Regions from separate parts of the Shewanella polaris genome, predicted to be linked through region 1. Evidence: predicted binding sites of a transcription regulator. Region 1 holds the regulator's gene; each other region holds the start of a gene.
The links. Region 1 encodes LexA, which represses DNA repair genes until DNA is damaged. Its sites were predicted from a motif close to TACTGTATNNNNATACAGTA; they were not measured.

Region 1 (4,930 bases):
TCGGGCATCTTTACCGTAATACTTTACTAGGCTAGGTACGTTACCGTGATAACCAAAACTCGCTAAGCCAAACGGAATTGCGGCAAGTAAATAAGGTAAATACCGCGACTCGCCATCGGGAGATGTTAGCTTTATCGGATCGATGTCGATTAATAAATTACCGATAGCCAAAAAGAAAGTAATGACCATACCACCGAGCATAATCGTGGTGATCCGATCGACCGCTTTGGTGCTGATAAACACCACAAGAGCCAAGACGACTGCAAATACCAAACCAGCCACACTCTGGGGTAAACTTACGCCAAGAGCAGATAAACTGTGATTAACAATCGACCCACCACCACTAATATATGCATAAGTTAAAATATACAACACAAAGGCAATTGATAAGCCGTTAACCACTCGCCAAAACTGCCCTAGAGTCACTCTAGTTAAGGTGTCAAAACTGTCGCCCGGTTCAAAATGCAGATTGGCTTCTAGTAACAGCAATCCCGACATCAACATGCAAAACCATACGCCTAGTAACATCGCTATTGAATAACCAAACCACATCCCGGCTCCAACTACGGGTAACGAAAACATTCCCGCACCAACCGTTGTTCCGGCAATAATCATCGCCCCGCCCAGTACAGATTTACCGCCGACACGATGCTTAGCTCCATTCATATGGTTAGCCATTATTATCCGTGCTCCGTTTGCACACTATCAACAATGGTTTGCCTTACTGAAGATCCTAGTAATTTATTAACATTATCTCTTATTCTGATTACTTCAGAACGATGTTCGTCACTGCTTAAATAACCCAATTCCTTCAGTTTCACACTCAAGGTGTTATACAGCTTTTTATCATAAAACTCTGGAGCAGTAATGCCATGTAATGCGCCTAATCTCTTGGCTAATAAATGACTATCGGTTTCAAGTTCTGAACGTTCCAGATCAGGCTTGATCGCCAGTAAATTGAAGATAATGGCATATCGCTGCAAGGTTTCATTTATGGTTTCAGCAAGAAGCAACACTTGCGTGATATGACGAGGTGTGATGACAAAATCATCTTCACCACTCAATAAACCTTGTTCAACCATAAATTCTAAAATGCTATCTATATGCGCAGGTACATCATCAATGCCCATAAAAAGCTCGGCTTTAAGTAACGGATATAAATCCATAACAACCGCATGGATGCGTTTACGATCGCATACATCATAGTGAGCCAAACAGCTGGCAATTAATGAAGGAAGCGCCATAAGGTGAATAATGTTATTACGGTAGTAACTCATAGTAATAGCAATTTTCTCATCGACCGAAATAATTTCGCCAATAGGATCTTTGCTACTAACAAACTTATCTAACGACAAGCAATGATCAACAATCGATTTACCATTACCTTCTGCTACAGATGTGAAATCGGTATATGGCACGGTGTTAAGTAAGGCTAAATACAAATCAAGCTGACGTTCTAACTGGCCTCTTTCCAACGCATTTTGCTCTGATGCCAATAACACCAAACTGGTCAATGCCACCGAACTGGCGGCGGCTGCACCATTAATATTAGTCATCACGCGGTTAGCTAATGAATTAACCGATGGCGTAAACCACGACGGTTTTTGATCGGGATCTTTTGCAAGCTCAGCACGCCATTCCGGTGCCTGCTGATTTAAGAAGTGCTGTAGATTAATGGGTTCACCAAAATTGACATAACCTCGGCCAAAATTACCTAATCGACTAATTGCCCCAAATACCTGCCACACAGATTCTTTTTTCTTTTTCTTACCACTTAATTCTTTATGATAAGTAGCCACTTCCATAACATGGTCATACCCTAAATACACAGGTACTAAAGTCACTGGACGCTCTATCCCACGTAACACACTGTTAATAGTCATGGCCAACATACCCGTTTTAGGCGCCAGCAAGCGTCCGGTACGCGAACGACCACCTTCAGTGAAATATTCGACGGAATAACCCTTAGCAAACAACTGATCTAAATATTCACGAAAGACTGCTGTATACAGTTTATTGCCATTAAAACTACGGCGGATAAAGAATGCCCCACCACGACGGAACATCGGTCCTGCAGGCCAGAAATTAAGGTTAATACCCGCGGCAATATGTGGAGGAACCATGCCCTGGTAATACAAAATATACGACAGTAATAAGTAATCCATATGACTGCGATGACAAGGCACATAAACAATCTCATGGCCATCATGATGTAACTGTCTTACCTGTTCGGCACCTTTAATATTAATGCCACTGTATAATTTATTCCATAACCAAGTCAGAAAGCGTTCAGCTATGCGCACTAAGCTATCGGAATAATGAGCAGCAATTTCGTCAAGATATTCAATAGCAGTTTCGCGAGCTTTCTCCACCGAGACTTTTTTGCTTGTCGATTCTTCTTCTATCGCCTTCTTGATAGACTCAGATTTTAGTAAAGAAGCAAACAATACGTTTCGATTAGGTAACTGTGGTCCTGTCATTACCTTGCGTTGACGGCGAAAATGCACTCGTGCAACACGGGTTAACTTGTGAGCAATTCTTTTATCTGTACCGTGTTCATCGGCCATATAACGAAGCGATAATGCATTAGAGAACTGGACAAAATTATGTCGTCCTAAAAATAAAATCATTAACCATTTACGTAGCCATGTTGGATTTTCTCTTTCAAATACAGCCGCTTTCATGCTGTCATCTTCTTTCCCTGGGGTACGTCCCCAATAAAGACAAACAGGAACCAACTGAATATCTAATTCAGAGTTCTCACGATGAAGAGATAATAGACTGGTAAAATAATTAATGAATTTTTCACCACTTTCGCGTTTACCAAATAATGGTTTGCGCCCCTCTAAACAAACAACACGAGGCACTTGCAAGCCATCAAGCTTTAATGGTTCATAAGGACTAGGCATACCAAAGCCCTCTGTGATTTCGCTCAAGGCGGCAATATCACTAATAGATTCCGTTTTCATCAAATAAACTAAAGGTTTAGTCGGATCTATATTGAGGTCATCAAAAGGATCATGTGGTACAACAATCGTTTGCACCATCCATTTTTGAATCCACTTTAATGTTCGTAAAAATATTGAATCAGGTTTTGACATGGTTATTTTCGCAACATAAGCCACTATAATATTGTTGCATAGGATACCAGAAACAACCCCGCTTACACTATCTGGCTTATTTATCTTTACATTTTGGATTTCTTTAGAAGTCACACCCCAAAGTTAAAATATAAAATAATGCTTTATAACAGTAAATTAAATCAATTTGTACAAACAAATAACAAAAAACAGTTGGTTAATACTTGCGCGAACAGAATCACTGTATATAATGACAGTCACTGTATAAAAAGACAGGAATTGTCATGAGACCGTTAACGCCGCGCCAAGCTGAAATATTAGACTTAATTAAAAACAATATCGCCGAAACAGGTATGCCACCCACTCGAGCTGAAATTGCGAATCGTCTTGGCTTTAAAAGTGCTAATGCCGCCGAAGAGCATTTAAAAGCATTAGCCAAAAAAGGCTTTATCGAGATCATTCCTGGTACCTCTAGAGGTATACGATTACCTCATGAAGAACAGATTGAAACCGGTCTACCACTCATTGGGCAAGTTGCTGCTGGAGAGCCTATCTTGGCCCAAGAACATGTGGAAAACTATTATCAAGTTGACCCCAATATGTTTAAACCTGCCGCGGATTTTTTATTGCGGGTTCGTGGTGACAGCATGAAAAATATCGGCATTTTAGAAGGCGACCTCCTCGCGGTACATAAAATGCAGCAAGCACGTAATGGCCAAGTTGTGGTGGCACGAATAGACGATGACGTCACCGTAAAACGATTTGAACAAAAAGGTAACGTCATTTATCTGCATGCAGAAAATGAAGATTACAACCCGATAAAAGTAGATTTAAGTTGCCAAAGCCTAACTATCGAAGGGCTTGCCGTTGGTGTTATCCGTAATGGAGATTGGTTATGAACAAACTAATGGGCATCGCCCCACGCCACCCTGGCTTATGGGTAGATTTATCAGACACAGAACTTCAGGGCAACCAAACCATTCAAACATTGCAAACGGTTACCCAAGGTGAAGCAGAGCTGAGTCAATTGTGTAGTCAATTAGCAACGTTAAGCCAACAAGGCCGCTGGATTGTACTCATTAGCCCACCTCACATTGGTTATAAACATATGCTGGCAAGTGCCGGAGTGAGAATGGATCGCATTTTACTAGTTCACACCAAAGATGAAGTCGAGACATTATGGGCCATGGAAAAAGCACTCACTAGTGGTACATCTAGTGCAGTAGTAACTTGGACAAGCTCACTTGATGCTCGCGATAGTCGCCGTTTGGAAATAGTAGCCAAAAGCGCACGTGCATTAGGGATCATAATTGAAGATGTGAATACTCACTTACCTCACAAACATCAACTTGTTAGCCCTACCTTAGCAAATGGAACAAGTAATTTTTGCTCGTTTCACTAAGCACAAACCCTTAATTACCAAGCCCTGTATTGAATTCAGGGCTTTTTTTTCACCTTTTTCAGGCGATTAAGAAAAAAAGTGATCTTGATCAATCCTTAATCTACAAGTAATGTAATTAACAAGGATGAAACAATTTTTTATCTTTAATTTGACGTAAATGGCAGATTTAATAGTCATCGATGGGAAAACGTCAACACAAATTGATAAGTTCAGTCGTAGGTACAAGCGTGGTGCACAGCTAACAATAAAACCGTAGACCGTCTGTTTACAACCACCAAGGTACTTTGAGGTCATCAAACTTTTTTCGGGAACCGAAGAGTTTGCATAGAGCAGAGAATTACTGTGTGACTTTTCTTTGTAATTGCAATTTGCAATTAACAGAGGAGCAGTCTTGTGAAGCAATGGTTGTATTGTTTACTGGTTGTGTGTGTAGCACTTCCGCTTGGGG
Region 2 (4,930 bases), 2.3 Mb from region 1:
TTAGTAATATAACTAATGCAAATGCTGTTGCGGCGGGTGCAGGTTTGGCGTCTAAAAGTTGCCCCATATTCACTAAGGCAACCGTTAATGAAATCACGAATAAGTCGAGCATTGACCAACGGCCAATCCATTCAATGATGTGAAAACCAACCATTAACTTTCTTTTTGATATTGGTAGGTTAAAACTGATAGCAGACAAATAAGTAGCTAAGCCAATAATTTTTAGCCAAGGTACTAAAATACTCGCTGTAAAAACGATAATGGCAATCGGGAACATGCCGGTTTTGACTAAATGGCTAATACCACTGAAAATAGTGTCATTGGTAACTACACCACGGTTAGTTAATAACGTGATGGGATAAATATTGGCGACCACAAGTAAAATAGTTGCCGTGATCAATAAAGCCCAGCTTTGCTGGATACTGGCATAATTACGGCTGCTTAATTGGCTAAAACAACGTCTACAATGACCATTACTAAGCAGATTAAGTTTACGACACACAGGGCATAGACATAAGCCCATTTGTTTTCCTTGAAAATTCGATGGGGTCTTTTTTGTTGTATCGTCGTTCGTATTCTCAACGGTCTCTGCACTGCATTTTGTGATTTCACCTGCAATGGTGGTTGGATGATTAGGCATCAACATAGCTCCACATGTGTTCTAGGTTATATTCACGTTGTAAGAATAAAATTATGATAAACAACATGGTAAAACACAAGGTGCCCATTCCGAAATAAACATCGGAAAAATCAGAAAGTTGAAATGCGGACACTAAAAAACTGATGACGTAAATTTCTAACATGGTCATTTGTGATATCAAACCATGATTTTTTAAAAGTGTACTGTAAGTTCTTTGCCAAAATGAACTATGAAGCTTTAATTTTACAATGACCACTTGGGTTAGAATCGACAATATTAAGAGTCCAGGTGCGATAACCGCCGCGACCATTACCGCTAAGCCTACAACCCAATATCCTTCTAACCACACTGTAATAGCAGCCTGCAATACGGTTGTCGTTCGCACGCTACCAAGAAAATGAATTTCAAGTACAGGTAATAAATTAGCGGGAATAAAAATAATCAGCGCCGCGATACACAATGCCAACATGCCATTAATTGAGCAATAAGGAGCGTCATATAATGCAGTGTGACAGCGTGGGCACAACGCTCTAGCACTTGAAGGCAAAGCTCGTCTCCTCACTACCAAATCACATGATTGGCATAAAATTATTGAATCATGGTCATCAAGTTCATGCATGTAGAATTAATCTAATCCATATTGAAACGCATTATTGGGGGAGCGAAGAGTTAAGCCTCTCTGCTTTGCCTTATATTGGTAAATAAATGTATCAATTGTTAAAAAGTCTCAATTTTCTTCACTTGATAATATCAGAATAACCAGAACACTTGCATCATAAGTTAACTATGTGAGATTCTATACACTGTATATAAAAACAGTGAGGATTACATCATGGCAGTGATAACCCAGTTTGTCGTGGTCAGAGAAGGGGTGGAAAAGATGACATTTATATCGAAGAAAGAGGCAGATGCCTACGATAAGATGCTTGATATTTCCGATAATCTAGTGCCTTTTATCGCTAAGGCAGACCTCGGACTTGATGAAAATAAATGCGAACAGTTGGCATTTTACCTAGCAAACCATAAAGATGAGCTTTCTAACTTGCTAAAAGGTATCGTACAGGTTAAAAACGCTCCTGCGGCAAAAAGCAAGAAAGTGACCGCTAAAAATACATCAGCCGAATAGGCACGTTAATAGCTCACTCTTTTTGTGAGTGTTCAGCTTAAGGAATGGAAATGAAAACCGAATTTTACCAAACGTTAAATCGTCAAGCACAAGCTTTACTCGAAGGCGAAGATGATTTAATTGCGGCAATGGCTAATTTTTCAGCGTTGTTGAATGACAACCTGGAAGACCTTAACTGGGCTGGTTTTTATATCAAGCGCGGTGAGCAATTAGTCCTTGGTCCATTCCAAGGTAAAGTCGCTTGTACCCGTATCAATATGGGTAAAGGTGTTTGTGGGACTGCTGCTGCAGAAAATAAAACCCAGCGAATTGCTGACGTTCATGATTTTGATGGTCATATAGCATGCGATTCGGCGAGTAATTCTGAAATTGTAATTCCTGTTAGACAGGACAATAAGGTTGTGGCAGTGTTAGATATTGACAGTCCATTATTGAATCGTTTTGATCAAGATGATCAAATCGGCCTAGAAAACATGGTAAAAAGTCTAGAAACTTGCCTATTTGGTTAAATAGCGAACAAATTAGATTAAATCATGGTCGCATTCGCTGCCGTGGGCTTTATAATATGCCGCTATACGCATTTGTGCTGGATTTACTGATGAGCGATGATTAAGCTGAGAGTAAGTTTGGTTAAATTGTTAAGGTTTGTTTCAATGACTTTAGCTAACTGGCGGATAGTGATATTTTGTACGTTGAGCCTTAACGGTTAAGGTTTAACGAAAGATGAACGACTGCATGGCAAATTTTAAGCCGCATAATCAGTCCCTTTATTAACGTGGAAGTAAAAATGGAATCAACAGACAAGTTGACCGACACCAACGCAATATTAGCGTATTTATATGAAACCTTTCCTTTATGCTTTATTGCAGAAGGTGAAACTAAGCCATTAAAAATTGGTTTGTTTCAAGATTTGGCTGAACGGTTAGCTGATGATTCTAAAGTCAGTAAAACACAATTACGTGTAGCGCTTCGTCGTTACACAAGCAGCTGGCGTTATTTGAAAGGCGTTAAAGCGGGTGCTAAACGTATTGATCTTGACGGTAATGAATGTGCTGAATTAGAACAAGAGCACATCGACCATGCTATTTTGACGCTTAAAGAAAGCCAAGATAAAGCTAAAGCCAAACGTCAAGCTTTGGCTCCTAAAAAGCCTGCTAAGAAAGTTGCACCGAAACGTGCTCCTGCTGTTAAAAAAGAACGTCCAGCACCTGTAGCGGCTCCGGTCATTAAACTTGTACCGGCTAAACTTGAAGATTTGAAACCCAAACAACGTGTTAATGTTAAGTTAGGCGCCACACCTGTACCTGGAGTCGTGACTGATATTAATAAAGAAGATGTGCATGTTCAGCTAGACACTGGCCTATCCATCAAAGTACGTGCTGAGCACATATTGTTATAGAAATTTAAGGAGTACTTGTTGATGCGAAAACTTACTTTGGCCGCGTCAATTGCCAGTTTATTTGTCGGCTTTTCGGCATGGGCAATTTCACCAACGATTCAAATCAGCGAGTTACCTAAACTAGCACAAGAGCCACAGCATAAAGTGGCTAGCAAGCGAGTAACAACTTTGTTTACTCGCTCGCATTATCATCGTTTTAACCTTGATGATGCCTTTTCTGAAAAGATTTATGCCCGCTTTCTTGAACAACTGGATTATCGTCGTAATGTGCTGACTATGGCAGACATTGCAAACTTCGATCAGTACCAAAAACAGTTTGATGACATGGTTGAAACAGGCGATATTAGCCCTGCATTTGCTATGTACGATTTGGTGCAAAAGCGTCGTTATGAACGTTTTGCTTATGCCTTGTCTTTGCTTGATAAAGAGTTTGATTTTACTAAAGCAGGCGATGTTTATGAGTTTGATCGTAAAGATGCGCAATGGCCAAAGGATGAAGCAGAAGTTAATGAGCTTTGGCGTCAACGTGTTAAATACGATGCATTAAACTTGAAACTAACGGGTAAAAAGTGGCCTGAAATTGTTGAAGTGCTCGAGAAGCGTTATAACAATGCTATTAAGCGCTTAAGCCAAACTCAAAGTGAAGATGTATTTCAAACTGTAATGAATGCGTTTGCTCGCAGTGTTGAACCTCATACAAGCTATTTATCTCCTCGCAATGCCGAACGTTTCCAAATGGAAATGAACCTAAGTCTTGAAGGTATTGGCGCCGTGTTGCAGATGGATGATGACTACACTGTTATCAAAAGTTTAGTGGCTGGAGGGCCTGCTGCCAACAGTGAAAAACTATCGCCTGAAGATAGAATTGTCGGCGTAGGTCAAAAAGATGGTGACATAGTTGATGTGATTGGTTGGCGTTTAGATGATGTTGTTGATTTGATCAAAGGGCCAAAAGGCAGTGAAGTTGTCTTGCAGATTTTGCCTAAAAAGGGAGGGGCGAATGCCAAACCTTTTGAATTAGTGATTACTCGAGATAAAATCCGTTTAGAAGACCGTGCAGCAACATCAAAAGTTATCGAACCTACAGAAGGCCAATATGCCAATCGTAAAGTCGGGGTCATTCAGATACCTGGGTTTTATATGAATTTGTCGCAAGATGTGGCTAAAGAAATCACTAAACTCGAAAAAGACAAGGTTGAAGGCATTATTATTGATCTTCGCGGAAACGGTGGCGGGGCATTAACTGAAGCTACATTGTTGACTGGTTTGTTTATTGATATGGGCCCAGTGGTTCAAATTCGTGATGCAAATGGTGGTATCAATCAAAATCGCGATAATGATGGCGTTAGTGCTTATAGTGGCCCATTAACTGTGATGGTTGATCGTTATAGCGCATCAGCATCAGAGATTTTTGCTGCGGCTTTACAAGATTATGATCGTGCACTTATCGTTGGTGAGTCAACCTACGGTAAAGGGACTGTTCAGCAGCATAAAAGTTTAGGTCGCATCTATGATATGTACGAAAAGCCAATCGGACATGTGCAATACACCATTGCTAAGTTTTATCGTATCAACGGCGGTAGTACTCAACTAAAAGGTGTTACACCTGATATTCGTTTACCTAGTGCGTTAGAGCCTGGCGAATACGGTGAGTCAGAAGAGAAAAATGCTCTTCCATGGGATAAGGTACCTGTAGCTCAGTACACTACATTGGGGAATATTACTCCTGCGTTAATTGAAAACTTGGATGTAAAACATAAACAAC
Region 3 (4,930 bases), 1.4 Mb from region 1:
TTCTGAACAAGAAGGTGAAATCTACATGGGCTGTGCGGGCGGTGTTGACGCTCAGATAAGCGTTCCCATGTCTTGGCAAGCACCAGAGCAAAGTAATGCCAGTTTCTCATTAACCATGTCAGGCTTAAAAGGCGGTCATTCAGGGGTGAATATTCACCTTGGTCGTGGCAATGCAAATAAGTTACTGGCTCGCTTTCTATTTAAATACAGTGACGAATTAGCCCTAGAGCTTGTCAGCTTTAGCGGTGGCTCGCTGCGTAATGCGATTCCGCGTGAAGCTAACGTTCAATTTATGTTGCCGGCTGAAAACATTGAAGCATTAAAGCAAGCCATTGAAACATTCCAAGCGTTAGTTCGTGAAGAATTAGCCGTTGCAGATCCATCCATGACACTCACGTTAGCCACAATAGAGCCACCAACGAAAGTCATGGGCGAAGAAGCGCAAAATACCTTAATTGACCTACTGCATGCTAGCCCTAACGGGGTGATCCGCATGAGTGATGAAGTGGAAGGTGTTACAGAAACATCATTGAATATCGGTGTCATTAGTACTGAAGATGAAAGCGTTGAAGTGCTATGTCTTATTCGCTCATTAATTGACTCGGGTCGTGAAGAAGTCACAGGCATGCTGACTGCATTGGCTAACCTTTCTGGGGCGAGTATTGATTTAAGCGGTGCATATCCGGGCTGGAAACCAGACACCAGTTCACCAGTAATGGCGATTGTGCGTGAAACCTATAACGACATTTATAAAAAAGATCCTACCATTATGGTAATCCATGCAGGTCTTGAATGTGGTTTATTCAAAGAACCCTACCCGCTTATGGACATGGTATCGATTGGCCCAACAATTCGCTATCCACACAGCCCGGATGAAAAGGTCAACATCACTACTGTTGGTCAATACTGGGAATTGTTACTTGCAGTATTGGCACGTATTCCAGCTAAAGAAGCTTAATCACGATCAATAATTTTGTCTAGTCCTAAAATAGGTTGACGGTTTTTATTAAGCCAGTTGGAACTCCCGACTGGCTTTTTCATGCACTTCGTTTGGGGTTTTCATTCCTAAACTAAGGTGCGGTCTTAACTCGTTATAAATCCTAATAGATTCTTTGATGAGTATTGCCAGCTCCTTCATCGTACGACAGCGGTAAAGTAAAAACTCTTGCTTCAAAATACCATTCACTCGCTCAGCTAACGCATTCTGATAACAATCATACCCATCTGTCATCGATGGCCTTATCGCATTCGCAGCCAATTTATGTTGATATTCTGCTGAGCAGTACTGTATCCCTCTATCTGAATGATGAATGACATCACTGGTTGTCTGACGATTCTTTATCGTCATCTCCAATGCTTTAACAACATCACTGGCTTTCATTTCATCACTTAATTCATAACCCATTATTTTTCTTGAATATGCATCTGTGACTAATGATAAATAGTGAGTTCCTTCGTCTGATTTTACGTAGGTTATGTCACTGACAAATACCTCTTCAACGCTCTTCACCACTCTGTCTTTGAGTAAGTTTGGGTGTTTTCTCAACCAATGGTGGCTATGGGTTGTCTTGGTGTAATTCTTCCTAGGCTTTACTAACATATTGTGTTGTTTTAAATACTGAAATAGGCCGTCCCTACCTAGCTTTATGCCTTGTTCAAGTAACTGTGGCTTGATGAGTTGATAAAGCTTACGCGTACCCACTCTGGGCATGAACTGACGCCAATACATAACCATAGTCATCACCGGTTTTAACATGTCAGCTCTTGCTGCTAAGCGCTGCTTCCATTGATAAACAGCTTGTCTTGATAGGTTAAACTGCCGACTCGCTGTCGCTAGCTTTACAGTGCCTTTTTCTTTGGCAAGCCAGAGCGTTCGGCTAAGTACTTTTTTTCTAAATCAATACCGTACTCATTTTTAAGTAACTCGACCATATCGCCATAAATCATATTTTTCATTTCGAGATTGGAGACTTGTTTCTCTAATCGTTTGATTTTCTGGGCGGGTGTTTCTGTAGATTTGGACATAGGTGAATGCTCAATCGGCTGGGACCAATCTAATCTACCATGTTTTCGTAACCATGTTAGGACGGTACTTCTCCCTTGAATGCCATAGTGGTTTTGAGCTTGCTTATACGTTAGCTCGCCTTTTTCTACTTGACTAACAACCGCTAATTTAAAGCCTAATGTGTAATCTCGTTGAGTACGTTTTATATTGATTGATACTGAAGGTTTCATAGATAAGTCTCCAATGTGTCAACTTATCTCAGGACGGGACATTTACAGACTCAAAAAAGGCAACAGAAATGTCGCCTTTTTTGTACCCATTGGTATAAAGAACTTCAACGTATGAAATATTAAAACTGTAAATCGAGTTGAGTAATTTGATCCACACCGTTATCTGCCGTTGCCAACGTTACATCCGCTAAACCAACACTCACGCCAACCAAACGGATCCCTCGTCCTTGGCTGCGCTGCAAAGCTTGCAATAACAACTCATGAAACAAATTAATTGAAATCTCATCACTGCGATGCTCAATGGTAGTTTGTTTAAAGTCGTTAAATTTAAGTTTAACGACCTGCTTATGGATTTGCCTGTCTTTAGCACTTCGATGAACACGAGTACTCAGTTCTTGAATAAGCTGTGGTAATACTTGATGACATTGTTCTAAAGTAAAAATGTCTTTGGCTAACGTCGTTTCAACACCAACCGATTTACGCACTCGGTGAGGGCTAATTTGCCTGGTATCGATACCTTGAGAACGCTCTATTAACACATGGCCAAATTTACCGAAAGCATCGATTAACTGAGGTTTGGAATATTGCTGCACATCATAACAAGTGGTTAAACCTATATCGGCTAGCTTTTTTGAGGTGACTTTACCAACACCAGGAATTTTACTCAGGGGTAGGTCTTTGACAAAATCGCCAATTTGATTCGGGGTAATCACATATTGACCATTTGGCTTATTTAAATCGGAAGCAATTTTGGCTAGAAACTTAATGGGTGCAATACCGGCTGAAGCCGTTAACCCGGTAACGTTAAAAATATCATCGCGGATTGCTTTAGCGATTAACGTGGCACTGCCTTGATGAGCTTGGCAGTCGCTAACATCAAGGTAAGCCTCATCTAAAGACAATGGCTCAACCAGATCAGTGTATCGATGAAAAATCTCACGTATTTGCAATGATACTGATTTATACACATCCATTCGCCCAGGCACTAAAATTAGATTCGGGCACAATTGCAGTGCGTGATAACTGGACATGGCACTGCGGACCCCAAATTTACGGGCCTCATAACTGCATGTGCTTATCACACCTCGTCGATCGCTTCTGCCGCCAACAGCGATAGCTTTCCCTCGAAGTTCAGGAAAATCTCGCATTTCAACGGCAGCAAAATAGCAATCCATATCGATGTGAATGATTTTACGCATTCTGTAACCATTACCAGTAACTTAATTAACCGTAATACTACTGTATACAAAAACAGTATTCAATCATTCTCTTGCAAACACAAAAAAGCCCAACATAGTTGGGCTGTTAACTAAAAACGATACAATCTAAAAATGATACTATCTTGCAAATGATATGCTCTTACAAATAAATTACATTTTTGTCTGCAAATAATTTTGCAAACCTACACGCTCAATAAGACCTAATTGTTTTTCTAACCAGTACATGTGGTCAGATTCCGTGTCATCAAGTAATACTTCTAAAATTTCGCGGGTTTGATAATCATTTTTTTCTTCACATAGGGCAATCACCTTACGTAAATTATCAGCGACATGATATTCATATGCCAAATCATTTCTAAACATTTCTTGCACGTCTTTACCAATATTCAATGCTTCACGGCTACCTACATCGGGAGTGCCTTCTAAGAATAAAATGCGTTGGACTAATTTTGCCGCGTGCAACTTTTCGTCATCTGATTCATGCAAGATACGAGTATATAATTCATTGAATCCCCAATCTTCATACATATGCGCATGGACAAAATATTGATCCATGGCAGACAACTCACCGGTTAATAAAAGATTTAGGGCGTCTATAACTTCTGGATGACCTTTCATAATCTGTTCCTATTAGTCGTTAATTTGTGATTGAAGATAATTTTGAATACCGGTTTGAGTGATGAGCTCTTGTTGCGACTCAATCCAATCTAGGTGCTCTTCTTCGTCTTCTAGTAAATCTTCAAGCAGATCACGGCTAACATAATCTTGCTGGGTTTCGCAGATATCAATAGCTTCGCGCAAAACGGCAATTTGTGCCGTTATTGCCGCCATGTCACAGCTAAGCATTTCTTCAGCATGTTCACCAATACGAAGTTTGTCTAGCTGTTGTAGGTTAGGTAAACCTTCAAGAAACAAAACACGTTCAATCAATTTGTCAGCATGCTTCATGTCTTCAATCGATTTTTTGTACTCTTTTTCATTAAGCTTAGCCAAACCCCAATGTTTAAACATACGAGCATGTAAAAAGTATTGGTTAATGGCCGTCAGCTCGCAAGTAAGTACGCGATTGAGTTGGCTGATGACTTTAGGATGACCTTTCATAGTAATGTCCCTTGATAAATAATTTGATCTCGATCAATTTCACATAGAATAGAACACTGTAGAGAGAAAGGCAAATTTCCTTTTTATTTCACACACTTACAACTGATAACCGTTATCATTACAACTTAGATTTGTAATGGCAATCTAAAAATAAGACATAAAAAAAGCCTTCAAAATGAAGACTCTTTACATTGTAAGCGCTAAAAACATTGTTTCTTAAATGGCTTTTATAAAACCGTTTGACTTAAATAATGCGGTTTTGATTAAGCATTTCTTTGCGAGCTTGATCTTTTTCCATACGACGCTTGCGAGCATCACATGGATCATCACAGTCACAGGCTTTTTCAATACCTAAAACACCTAAACCACCACAA

Region 2: FH971_RS11190 (YebG family protein) is a predicted target of LexA. The motif match lies at 1,442-1,461, and genes of this name have one in related genera.
Region 3: dinB (DNA polymerase IV) is a predicted target of LexA. The motif match lies at 3,473-3,492, and genes of this name have one in related genera.

Annotation. Positions count from the first base shown of each region.
Region 1 is NZ_CP041036.1:276,008-280,937, reverse strand. Features, by position in the region: gene mtr (tryptophan permease) at 1-678, opposite strand, end outside; gene plsB (glycerol-3-phosphate 1-O-acyltransferase PlsB) at 681-3,101, opposite strand; gene lexA (transcriptional repressor LexA) at 3,365-3,979, shown strand; gene FH971_RS01205 (cell division inhibitor SulA) at 3,976-4,482, shown strand; gene coxB (cytochrome c oxidase subunit II) at 4,876-4,930, shown strand, end outside.
Region 2 is NZ_CP041036.1:2,570,118-2,575,047, reverse strand. Features, by position in the region: gene FH971_RS11200 (paraquat-inducible protein A) at 1-523, opposite strand, end outside; gene FH971_RS11195 (paraquat-inducible protein A) at 633-1,259, opposite strand; gene FH971_RS11190 (YebG family protein) at 1,473-1,766, shown strand; gene FH971_RS11185 (GAF domain-containing protein) at 1,817-2,275, shown strand; gene proQ (RNA chaperone ProQ) at 2,554-3,165, shown strand; gene prc (carboxy terminal-processing peptidase) at 3,187-4,930, shown strand, end outside.
Region 3 is NZ_CP041036.1:3,517,515-3,522,444, forward strand. Features, by position in the region: gene FH971_RS15235 (aminoacyl-histidine dipeptidase) at 1-958, shown strand, start outside; one part of gene FH971_RS15240 (IS3 family transposase) at 1,007-1,884, opposite strand; one part of gene FH971_RS15240 (IS3 family transposase) at 1,884-2,235, opposite strand; gene dinB (DNA polymerase IV) at 2,355-3,434, opposite strand; gene bfr (bacterioferritin) at 3,606-4,073, opposite strand; gene bfr (bacterioferritin) at 4,086-4,556, opposite strand; gene nqrM ((Na+)-NQR maturation NqrM) at 4,801-4,930, opposite strand, start outside.